2 regions of the Micromonospora sp. CA-263727 genome follow, and region 2 is predicted to be linked to the other one. Evidence: riboswitches for the same ligand, from Rfam matches in the RefSeq annotation. Region 2 holds a riboswitch; the other holds the start of a gene.

Region 1 (5,388 bases), 1.6 Mb from region 2:
GGGACGTCTTCGGGTGCGGGCGCACGGTGTCGAGCAGGGCGAGCACGGCTGCCGGGTCCTCCACGTGGGCGTTGTGGCCGAGGCCGGGCAGGGTGGCCACCGGCACGCCGTACTCCTTGAGCTGGGCGTCGGACACCATCGGGTCGTGCTCGCCGCGAGCCAGCAGGACCGGTACGTCGATCGCGGCCAGCAGCGCGGTCAGGTCGGGCTCCCCGACGGCGAACGCGGCCGGGTCCATGGCCAGCCGCCATCGCCCGTCGGCCTGCCGCAGCCCGGCGTCGACCATCGGATGGTCGGGAGCGACAAGGCCGGCCAGGCCGGAGACGCGCAGGTACCGTCGGGCCGCCTCGCCCCGGGTGGCGAACCAGGTGACCGGGCGGGTGGCAAGATCACCGGCGCGGGCCAGCTCCTCCGGGGACCACACCGCCTTGATGCCGAGCCCGACCACCGCGTCGACCGGCACACCCTGGCTGGCGGCGGCGAGCGCCAGGCCGACCACTCCGCCGAGCGAGTGCCCCAGCACCACGACCCGGTCGCCGGCGCCCAGGCCACCGGCGACCCGGCCGGCGAGCCCGGCGAACGAGTATTCCGGCAGCGCGGACGCGCCGCCGTGACCGGCCAGGTCCGGTGCCGACCACCGGCCGGGCCACTGCTGTTCCAGCAGCGACGCCCCGGGCAGCCACACGTCGCCGGTCGCGCCCATGCCGTGCAGCAGCAGTAGTACGGGGCGGCCGTCCCGGCCCGGCGATTCTTCGATCATGTACGCAGTCTGCCAGCGCCCGAGAGCAGCGGCGATACCGGCGACCGGCACCCGACACCGGGCGACGCTTCGGCGACCGGTCCGCCGCCGGGATGTCGGCCTCGCGGCAACCGTCCTGATTGTCCCGTCAGGGCCTCACCATGATCAGGATGAATATACAGTGTGCCCGAGCGGTGGCGCGGGGACGCCATCCCACCATCGACAGGAGTACGCGTTGCATCTCAGGAATCGGTCGGGCTGGATGACTGCCACGGTGGCCGTAACGCTGCTCGCGCTTGCCGCGCCGACCTCCTCCGCCGCCGCCGTGAGAGTGGACGAGAGCGCGGGCACCGCCGCGGCTGCGGATCGGGTCCTCCGGGTCTACAACAACAACATCGAGAACCTGGTGGTGAACAACTCCGACGGGACCTGCACGCGCGTCTCCGGGCCGGACCAGCTCACCTCGATGCTGGTGGACGACAACGGGCAGAAGGGCACCTCCGGAGTGGCCGCCCCCGACCTGCTGATCGTGCAGCAGGTGCGCGGCACCGGTCAGGCCGAGGCGTACGCGAACCAACTGGGCACGAAGTTCGGCTACCCGGCCGGCACCTATCGCGCGATCGTGGCCTGGACCGACCCGGAGCCGTGGGGCAGCACGCACAAGTGCAGCGACCAGTCCCTCGGCGACCTGAAGAAGAAGCAGACCAACGCCATCATCTGGAACAGCCGTACGCTGGACCTCGCCTCGGGTGACATCTCGAAATACTGGAGCGCGGGCTGGCTGAAGCCGGGCACGGCCTACAACAGCGGCGCCGGCTGCACGCTCTACAAGCCGCCGAACAACGACGACGGCGCCACCAACGCCCACAAGTGGAAGCGCACCAGCGCCATCGCCGCCCGGTTCACCATCAAATCGACCGGGACCAGCGTCTTCGCCGCCACCATGCACCTGCCGGAGCAGAACCGGCAGAACGCCTGTGCCGGGGACGGCACCACCGGCATCAGCAACACGGGCATCCACATCGGCGCGGACGCGACCAGCCTGATGAACAACTCGACGATCCGGATCGTCGGCATCGACGCGAACCGGACGGGCATCGCCGCGAACACCCTGGGCGGCTCCGGCATGACCGGCTACGGGTCGAAGGCGACCAGCGGCTCCAGCAAGATCGATTACATCTTCATCAGGGGCGACGTGCAGCCGTCCAGCATCGACCACACCGTGGCCGGCACCAGGTCGAACCACATGGCGCTCTACGGCTTCATCAACTACTGACCACGCCGGCCAGCACACCGATCGGGGCCAGCACACCGATCAGGGGCACCGCACCGACCGGGGCGCCCGGACCGAAAGGTCCGGACGCCCCGCCGTCGTCGAACAGGACGAGTCGATCAGGCGGAGTAACCGCGGGTGGCCGCCCAGTTCGCCAGATCGATGGTGCTCATCCAGTACGAGTAGTACGACGGGTCGGCCGAGTCGGCGATCTTCACCTGCCGGCCCTCGTCGTCGTAGCCCACCACGGCGATGTAGTGGCCGCCGGGGAAGGAGTGCCAGCCGCCGTCGGTGTCGGTGGCGCTGCCGGCGACGTTGACCACGACAGCCCGCCCGGCGCTGAGGGCGGCCACGACGTCGGCCTGGAGCTGGTCCATCTGGGCCGAGGTGGCGGAGCCACCACGGATCATCGTGGTCTTGTAGGGGCTGCCCTTGACCGTGGCGTTCAGCACGCGGGTGGTGTCCTCGGCCGAGTTGGTGCCGGCGTACGTGGTGCCGAGCTGGCCGGCCAGGGTGTCCTGGTCACGATCGATGCCAGCGGCGCTGAGCGCGTTGCGCACCGCGGCCGGGCCGCAGTAGTAGCCGGTCGTCTGGGCCTGGTAGTCGTAGTCGAGGACCTTCGACGTCGGCGGCTTCGACGCCGCCTTCTTACTGGTCACGTCCGGGTCCGGCGCGGCCGAGCTGGCCTGCGCCGACGGCGAGGCGGCGGCGCTGGCCGGTGCTGCGGAGCTGGCCGGAGCCGCGCTGCTCGGCGCAGCGGTCGACGGGGCCGCCACGACCCGGGCGTCCCCGCGGGACGCTGCGGTGTCGCTTCGCAGCTCGGCGACGGCGGTCGTGGTCTGCGCGGTGGCCGGGGCGTCCTCGGTGCTGGCGAGCAGGGCACCAGCGCCGGAGGCGACGACCAGTGCCGCCGCCGACGCGGCGACGACCTGGTACGGACGTTCGGTGGCCAGCCGACGGAGCTGACGCTTGAAGGTGTGCTTCACGGAATCCTCCACGGGGCTCGGGGTGAGCGGCGCACCGGCTCCGGCGGTCGAGTCGGCAGGGTCACCGACGACCACCCGAGTACGCGGATGGGCCGTTCAACGGGGTGCGCCCGGGCTACCGGGCGGCGGCGGTGGGCCGGTATCAGCTCGCGACCACTGGGCCGGCGAGCGCGGGCACCGCGGTGCCGTGGAGGCAGGGGAACAATGGGGGGATCGAAATGTGCTGCACGAAGTAAGCACTCCTTCCGACACCGCCGACCGGGTTAGCTGACGGATTCGGGCGGGAAGATCGCCCTACCGCGGGCCGAGGCTCGCGGATTCACCCCAGTGGTGCAGTGGGTCCCCGGTTCGTGAGATCACGATTGAGCGGGTCGATGCGGCGTCGCCTCTTGCGATCGGTTACCGCACCGGACGGGCCGACACTACTGGCCGGTCATGACCCTGCCAACCCGGCGTGAGCTGCTTAAACATGATCCAGAAGAGTTTTTTTCGGGCGTTCGGGAACTGTCGTCGCTCAATGGGATGCGCGGCCATCCGGGCACCTTGAGGCGACAACCGGACCGGCCGTAAACAATTGTCCGGAAATTGCGGCAAGCATCCGCCGACTTACACCAGATGACCGTTTTTCCCGGCCCTGTGACCGGGCTCACCGAATCCCCGGCAGCCCCGGCGCGTGCGCTCAACCGACCCGGGCCGGTCGCCAGCGCAGGATCGCGGCCGGGCGGCCGACGGCGACCCGGCGCAGCGCCGGCAACCGGTTCGGCCGGAGCTGCTCCGCGGCGGCGTACGCCTCGGCGGAGAGGACGCGGGCCGCGTCGGCGGCGACCTCGGCAGCTCGCCACGCGGCGCGCTCCCGTTCGGCGGCGGCCCGATAGACGGCCAGGCGGCCGTCGCGTACCACCCGGGCGAGGAGGATCTCCTGCTCGGCCGGGTGCCGGCGGGGATCCCAGCCGGCCCGGCGGGCGAGCACGTCGCTGAGCTGACGGGCCGACAGGTCTCCGCGCCAGTGGGCGACCATCGCGGCCCGGTGCAGCCAACGCTCCCGGGCGGCGTACTCGGCGGGGGTGTGGGGCGTGCGGGGGGCGGGCAGCGCGGCGACGGCGGAGAGCCTCCGGGCCGTGGACTCCGCCTCGTCGTACCCGGCCCAGGCGCGGTCGAGCTCGGCCTGGGCGGCCCGCCACGCGTCCCGCCGCCGGGCGGCATTCTGCCCGGCGCCGGCCGCCGCCACCGCCACCTCACCGGCGTAGCGACGCAGGTCGGCCGCGGCGGTCGCGGCGGGGTCCTCGACCGGGTCGGCGGGCTCGCCGTCGTCCGGCCGGGCCGACTCGGGCCGGGCGACCAGGGCGGCGAGTACGCCGAGCGCGAGCACGAGCAGGACCGACCAGATGGCGGCGGCCCGTGGCACCTCGATCAGGAACTGGTAGACGACTGCGCTCTCCATGGCGTACCTCATCGGCCGGTTGGTACGGGTGACGACGACTCGTGCGGACCCGGACCGTCTCGTGGCCGCGCCACGGGGTTCGGGTACAGCGGTGGGGCGATGCATCGGAAGGGATGGGTCCCGGTCACGGTGGCCCGTCTCCAAGGCGTCCGGCCGGACGGTGGTGGTCACCAGGACAACCGCGCTGGACGGCCGGTCACCGCCGCCGGAGAGGCGACGGGATCAGGAGCGGGGCGGGCCGCGTGCGGGGTCGGCGCCCGGGGCGAGCACCGGAAACGCCGACGCGACCGGGGCGGCGGGGCCGCCGGTGGTGGATGGCCGGAGCGGGGTGGGCACCGCGGGGGGCACCGCGATCGCGACGTCCAGGTCGGTGCCGGCGGTCACGCCCTGCGCCAGGTGATCGACCGGCGCGTAAAGCGCGGCCGGCTGCCACCCGGTGTGCGCCTGCGGCGCGACGGTAACGGCCGGTCGGCCGGAGGCCGCGTCGAACCGGCCGGAGGCCGCTGTGTCGGGCTGCCCGGCGGGCCCTGCCGAGGCGGGCATCGCCCAGGCCCCGACGGTGAACGCGGCGGCGACCGCGAACCCGGTCAGCAGCCGCGCCGCCCAGCGCGCGAGCCACCACAGTGAACGGGCGGGCGCGACGGGAAGCACCCCATCACGCTACCGCCGGGGCCGCCGGACCGCATCGGCGCCGGGCGTGTCGCGTCCGGCCAACCGCCGGACGGCACCCCGCTGCCCAGGTCACCGCCGATTCGTCAGGCCGTCCTGATTGGACGCCGGCGCGGCGGGCGACGACCCGCCGGACGCCGCCGGACGTGGTGCCAGTACGCGCATCATCGGCTGCTCCACATAGCGGTGCAGCAGCGCGGCCAGGCCGAGGGTGAGCAGCAGGAAGCCGATCACCGCGGTCGGGCCCCACCAACCGGGCAGCCCCGTTCCCCAGTCGCCG
Region 2 (5,388 bases):
TCGGCGGGGCGTAGCGCGACCGTCGCGGCGATCGGCCGGGCCGGCAGATCGATGGCGGCCGGCCGGGTGTCAGGTTGGCTGGCGGCCGACCGGGCGGCGAGATCGGTGGCGGGCCGGTCCGGTAGGCCGGACGGGGCACCGAGACCGACGGCGAGCACCAGTGTCGCCAGCGCCAGGCGGGTCAACTCCCGCAGCGCGCGCAGCGTCGCCGGCCACATTGGACGGGCGAACGCGACGGCGGGCACCCGTCCAACCTATCGCCCGCATCCGGTTGCCGCACGGCGACGATGGCACGCGGATCGTGAAGCACGCCACGTCGTCCACTATGGAGGCATCCGCCAGCGCCGCGCCGGGAAACCGGGTGGGGACCGTGACGCCGGGGCTAGCGCTCCGCGGTGCCGCCCACGGGCTCCTTGGTGAAGAGGGCCAGCAGGTCACCTACCTGGCGGTCGGCCTCGGCGGGGTGGCGGAACCGGCCGGCCGGGTTGAGGGTGTACTCGTTGCGCCGGCCGACACGGGTGCGGTGCAGGTAGCCACCCGCCTCCAGGTCGGCGACGATCGCCTGGGCGGCCCGTTCGGTCACGCCCACCTCGCTGGCGACGTCGCGTAGCCGGGCGGTGGGGTTGCGGGCGATGGCGAGCAGCACATGCGCGTGGTTTGTTAGGAACGTCCAGTTCCGGGTGCTTTCCCGCTCGCCTGTGCTCGCCATGCCCGCCATCGTATGACCTGCCCTTCGGGTTCTCCGGGCCGCGCCGTCCAGCGGCGTCCCCGTCCCACTCGTACGCAAGCGTCGAGGGATACATGAAATGCATATCACGCATAGCTTGACGCATCTTGCGTTGCGTGTGACGGTGATGGCAGCCCGCGACCGCCGTCGGCCGGGATGACCAGGCATTCCACCGAGAAGCGAGGTGTGGCCGGATGAGTCGACCCGGACCGATCGGCGCGCAGCCGGGGCCCGACCGCGAGTACCTCACCGCGGATCTACCCGGAGCCCCACAACTCGCCCTCGCCGAGCTGCTGGCCGGCAACCGGAGGTTCGTCACCGACGCGCTCCGGCATCCCAACCAGAACGCCGGGCGGCGGGCCGCCGTGGCGGCGGAGCAGCATCCCTTCGCGGTGATCGTGGGCTGCTCCGACTCCCGGTTGGCTGCCGAGATCATCTTCGATCGAGGGCTGGGCGACCTCTTCGTGGTCCGGACCGCCGGGCACACCGTCGGGCCCGAGGTGCTGGGCAGCGTGGAGTACGCGGTGGCGGTGCTGCGTACGCCGCTGGTGGTGGTGCTCGGGCACGACTCGTGCGGCGCCGTGCAGGCGGCCCGCGACACGGTGGCCACCGGCACCCCGCCGACGGGCCACCTAGGGGCCGTGGTCGACGCGGTGGTGCCAAGCCTGCGGCGGGCGCAGGCCGCAGGGGTGAAGGAACTGGACCGGATCGTGGACATCCACATCGCGCGGACCGTCGAGACGATGTTGGGCTCCTCCGAGACGCTCGCTGCCGAGGTGGCAGCCGGGCGGTGCGCGGTGGTGGGCATGTCGTACCGGCTCGCTGCCGGTGAGGTGCGGGCGGTGGCCGCGGAACCGGCCGGGCTGGCCGACACGGTGCCCGCCGCCTGAGAGACCGTCGGAGACCTCGGCGCGTACGGCGAGGGCCGTCCCACCGGATGGCGGAACGGCCCTCGAACATCTCGCGCTGGCGGACCCAGCGCAGACCGGCTCAGAGCAGTGACACGTGTACGTGGTCGGTGTGGTTCGACGGGCCGCTGTAGGCGCTCCAGCCGGTCGTCGGGAACCAGATCTGCCGGTTCCAGATCACGTAGTAGACGCCCAGCCGGTCGGCGTTGCGGACCAGGAAGGCCGCCAGGTTGTTGCCGTAGATCCGGGTGTCGTTGTTGTGCCAGGGGCTGAAGCCGCTGTTCTGCAACGACCAGTCACAGGCCCGGCCCTTGGGGTGCTCGAACTTGTCGCCCGGCCGGAAGCAGCCCACGAACCGGTTGAAGCCGGCCCGCTTGACCTCCTTGTACATGTGCAAGGTGCGCGGCGTGATGCAGCCCGACGTGGTCGGGTCCTTCTGGCTGCACGACTCGGACTTCCAGCCACCGTCCGCCGCCCGGTTGGGCCCGACCCGGGCGACCGGGGAGGTGGCCGCCACCAGGCCGCCGGTGAGGCCGGTGCCGCCGACCAGCCGGAGCGACTTCTCCGCCTCGCTCTTCTTGCGGGCCATGTCGTTGGTCAGCTTCTGCTGCTCGCGCACCTCGGCGTCGAGCGCCAGCTTGGCTTGCTGGGCGCGGAGCCGGACGGCGTTGACCTCGCTGAGCTTCTTGTCGTTGACCAGGTTCAGCTCGTCCAGCGCGGAGGCGCGGTCGATGAACGAGTCGGGGGCGTTGCTCTGCAGCAGCATGGAGATCGCGCCGACCCGACCCGTCCGGTACGACTGGGTCGCGATCTCCGCGACCTGCGGGGCGAGCGCGTCGAGGTCGGCCTGGGCGCGACGGACCTCGACGGCGAACTCAAGCTGCCGCTTCTTGGACTTCTCCAGCTTGTTCTTGGCCTTGGAGTAGTCCCGGTTGGTCGCCTCGATCAGATCGTTGAGCATCGGCGGGTCGTCGTCGTGCTCCGCCGGCTTGGGGGGTGTTGGCGCGGCCATCGCCGGCAGCGGGCCGGCGAACACGGCGCACGCGGCGAACACGGCCACCACGGGTGTCAACCAGCGGCGTAGGGGTGCCGTCACTGTCTTTCCCTTCCATCGACCGCCGACCGGGTTAGCTGACGGGTTCGGGACGGAAGTGGCCCCTACCGCTGTCGCGGATTCACCCCACGTACCTGGGTTCCCGGCTCGCCTCTGGGCGATTGGGCGGCGGCACCGCAGGCGCCGGTGCGCGCCTTCGGCGGTGACCGGCAGTGAGGTTACCCGACAGGCGATCGGGCGCTCTACGCCCCGAACCTGACTAGATGTGTCATTTCGTAATCGCGTTGAGTGACCAGCGACACCCTGGCCGGCCACATCGGCCGCGGCGGTCACGCTGAGGAGTGTCACCATGTGGTGTCCGTGCTCCTGTCCGGTTCGGGCCACCCCGACGGGGTGGCGGGGGCGGTGTTACGGGTGCGCGGTGTGCTGAGCGCGTGGAGCGCCTCGGCCCGGTCCGTCGCCGGCCGGGAAACCATGGGGGCGGCGGTCGGCCCGGCGCCGTCGGGCCTGCTGCGCGGTCCGCCACCGGCCGCGGCGCCGTCCGGACCCGGGCGTCGGCCGGCGGTGGTCACCAGCACGGCCAGTGCGGTGGTCAGCGGTACGGCGGCGATCAGCCCGAGCGTGGCCACCACGCTGCGGACGATCTCCTGGGCGAGGAACTCGCTGGTCAGGATCTGGCCCACCGCCCGGGAGTCGGCGGTGAGCAGGACCAGCAGGGGCAGCGACGCACCGGCGTACGCCAGGATGATGGTGTTGACCACGGAGGCGATGTGCGCCCGTCCGACCCGGGTGGCCGAGCGGTACAGCTCCCGGCGGGAGAAGTTCGGGTTGGCGTGGCCGAGTTCGGTGACCGCGGCGGCCTGGGTGACCGTGACGTCGTCGAGCACCCCCAGCGACCCGATGATGATGCCGGCCAGCAGCAGGCCGTGCAGGTCGACGTCGGCCCGGAACATGGACAGCGTGGTGGCGTCCTCGCTGCCGAAGCCGGTCAGATGGGTGGCCGCCGTCGCGGCCAGGCCGAGCAGCCCGGTGAGCACCAGGCTGCCGAGCGTGCCCAGCACCGCCACGGACGTCTGCGCGGACACCCCGTGGGTCAGGTACAGCACCACGAACATGATCAACGCCGCGCCGACGATGGCGACCACCAGCGGCGGCTGGCCGGCGGTGATGCCGGGCAGCACGAAGGTGAGCAGGATGGCGAAGCTGGCCGCCAGGCCGGCCAGGGCGGCCAGTCCGCGCAGCCGCCCGAAGGCGACGATGGCGGCGGCGAAGAGCACCGCGAGCCACACCAGCGGCTTGCCGCGCTGGTGCTCGGCGATGTTGTAGGTGCTGATCGACGGATCCGCCGGGTCGATCAGCGGGACCACGATGACGTCGTCACCGACGCTGACCCGGGGCGCGCCGGGTCCGGCCGGGATGGGCGTCTGCACCTCCTGGCCCGAGTCCGGGCCGCCCTGCATCCGTACGGTGACCGTGCCGCACGGCCCCTGCGCCGTCGTCGGGGTGCCCTCCGGGACCAGCGGGTTGGGCGGGCAGGATTCGGTCACCACCTGGGTGACCGTGCCGTGGTAGCGGGGCGCGGCGTCGGTGGCCTCCGGACGTGGCGCGTCCCGGGGCCAGAGCGCCAGGGCGGCCACCAACGTGGCGAGGAAGAGGGGAACCACCGTCACGACGAGGATCCGCCGCACCCCGGGCGGGGTGGGCGGAGCGGAACGGGTGTGGTCGGCGCCCAATTCAGTGTCTCCCAACGATTCCCAAACGGAGTACGTGCCGGCGGGCGAGTCGGTTCAGCGTCGCCGTACGGCCGTCGCGACGGGCGGCATGGGCCGACCGGAAGTGGCGAGATGGCTGCGTACCGTGAGTCGCCGGCCGGCGCTCGACGGCCGCCGGGCAGTGGCGGCGGAGGTTCGTGCCCGGCGGAGGGCGCGGGCCGGGCGGCACGGATTTCGGCAGGCCATCGTCTGCGAATGGTAGCCAGCCCGACCTCGGAACGCAGGTCGTCAGGGTGCGTCGGCGGTTCACGACATCCGTGCGCGGGCGGGCGGCGGCGCGGCCCCGGGTCAGCCGCGCTTCATCAGGCGGCCGACGGCGGCCATCATCTCGGAGGCCATCTCGTCGGCGCGGCCCTCCGCGGCGCCTTCGTGCATGCAGTGCCGGGTGTGCCCGTCGAGCAACCCGAGGGCGACCTTGTCCAGTGCGGCCTGGATGGCGGAGATCTGGGTGAGCACGTCGATGCAGTAGCGATCGTCGTCGACCATCTTCTCGATGCCGCGTACCTGACCCTCGACGCGGCGTAGCCGGGCGAGCAGCTGCTCCTTGCTGGCGGTGTAGCCGCGGATCGGCGCAGGTGTGGTCATGCCACGAGAATAGCCAACCCCCGGGGGGTATGGTCCACCGGCGAACAGCCAAACTCGGCCGACCTGCCGGGAACCAACCGCCGGGCCCGTACGACCAATACGGCGATGACAGCTGTGACCGACGACATAACCGGGTACGCGTTCGCCGCGGGCCGGGGCGACCACGCCGCCGCGGCGGCGTTCGTCCGTGCCACCCAGCAGGACGTCCGACGGTTCCTGGCCCACCTGCCCGGGGTACGGGAGGTCGACGACCTGGTCCAGGAGACGTACCTGCGGGCCTGGCGTGCCCTGCCGTCGTTCGCCGGCCGCTCCACGGCCCGGACCTGGCTGCTCGCCATCGCC

Evidence for each region. A riboswitch is a leader RNA that binds a small molecule or an ion and turns the genes downstream of it on or off. The one in region 2 is predicted to bind cyclic di-AMP.
Region 1: another riboswitch for cyclic di-AMP. It lies ahead of ACQPYA_RS10190 (C39 family peptidase); the one in region 2 lies ahead of ACQPYA_RS02935 (coiled-coil domain-containing protein).

The regions. Positions count from the first base shown of each region.
Region 1 is NZ_CP192031.1:2,236,099-2,241,486, reverse strand. Features, by position in the region: gene ACQPYA_RS10200 (alpha/beta fold hydrolase) at 1-760, opposite strand, end outside; gene ACQPYA_RS10195 (hypothetical protein) at 1,002-2,015, shown strand; gene ACQPYA_RS10190 (C39 family peptidase) at 2,132-3,010, opposite strand; cyclic di-AMP (ydaO/yuaA leader) riboswitch at 3,236-3,377, opposite strand; gene ACQPYA_RS10185 (hypothetical protein) at 3,678-4,451, opposite strand; gene ACQPYA_RS10180 (hypothetical protein) at 4,662-5,090, opposite strand; gene ACQPYA_RS10175 (acyltransferase family protein) at 5,181-5,388, opposite strand, start outside.
Region 2 is NZ_CP192031.1:632,157-637,544, forward strand. Features, by position in the region: gene ACQPYA_RS02920 (hypothetical protein) at 1-245, opposite strand, end outside; gene ACQPYA_RS02925 (helix-turn-helix transcriptional regulator) at 383-718, opposite strand; gene ACQPYA_RS02930 (carbonic anhydrase) at 922-1,617, shown strand; gene ACQPYA_RS02935 (coiled-coil domain-containing protein) at 1,718-2,731, opposite strand; cyclic di-AMP (ydaO/yuaA leader) riboswitch at 2,736-2,867, opposite strand; gene ACQPYA_RS02940 (YibE/F family protein) at 3,034-4,422, opposite strand; gene ACQPYA_RS02945 (metal-sensitive transcriptional regulator) at 4,750-5,046, opposite strand; gene ACQPYA_RS02950 (sigma-70 family RNA polymerase sigma factor) at 5,161-5,388, shown strand, end outside.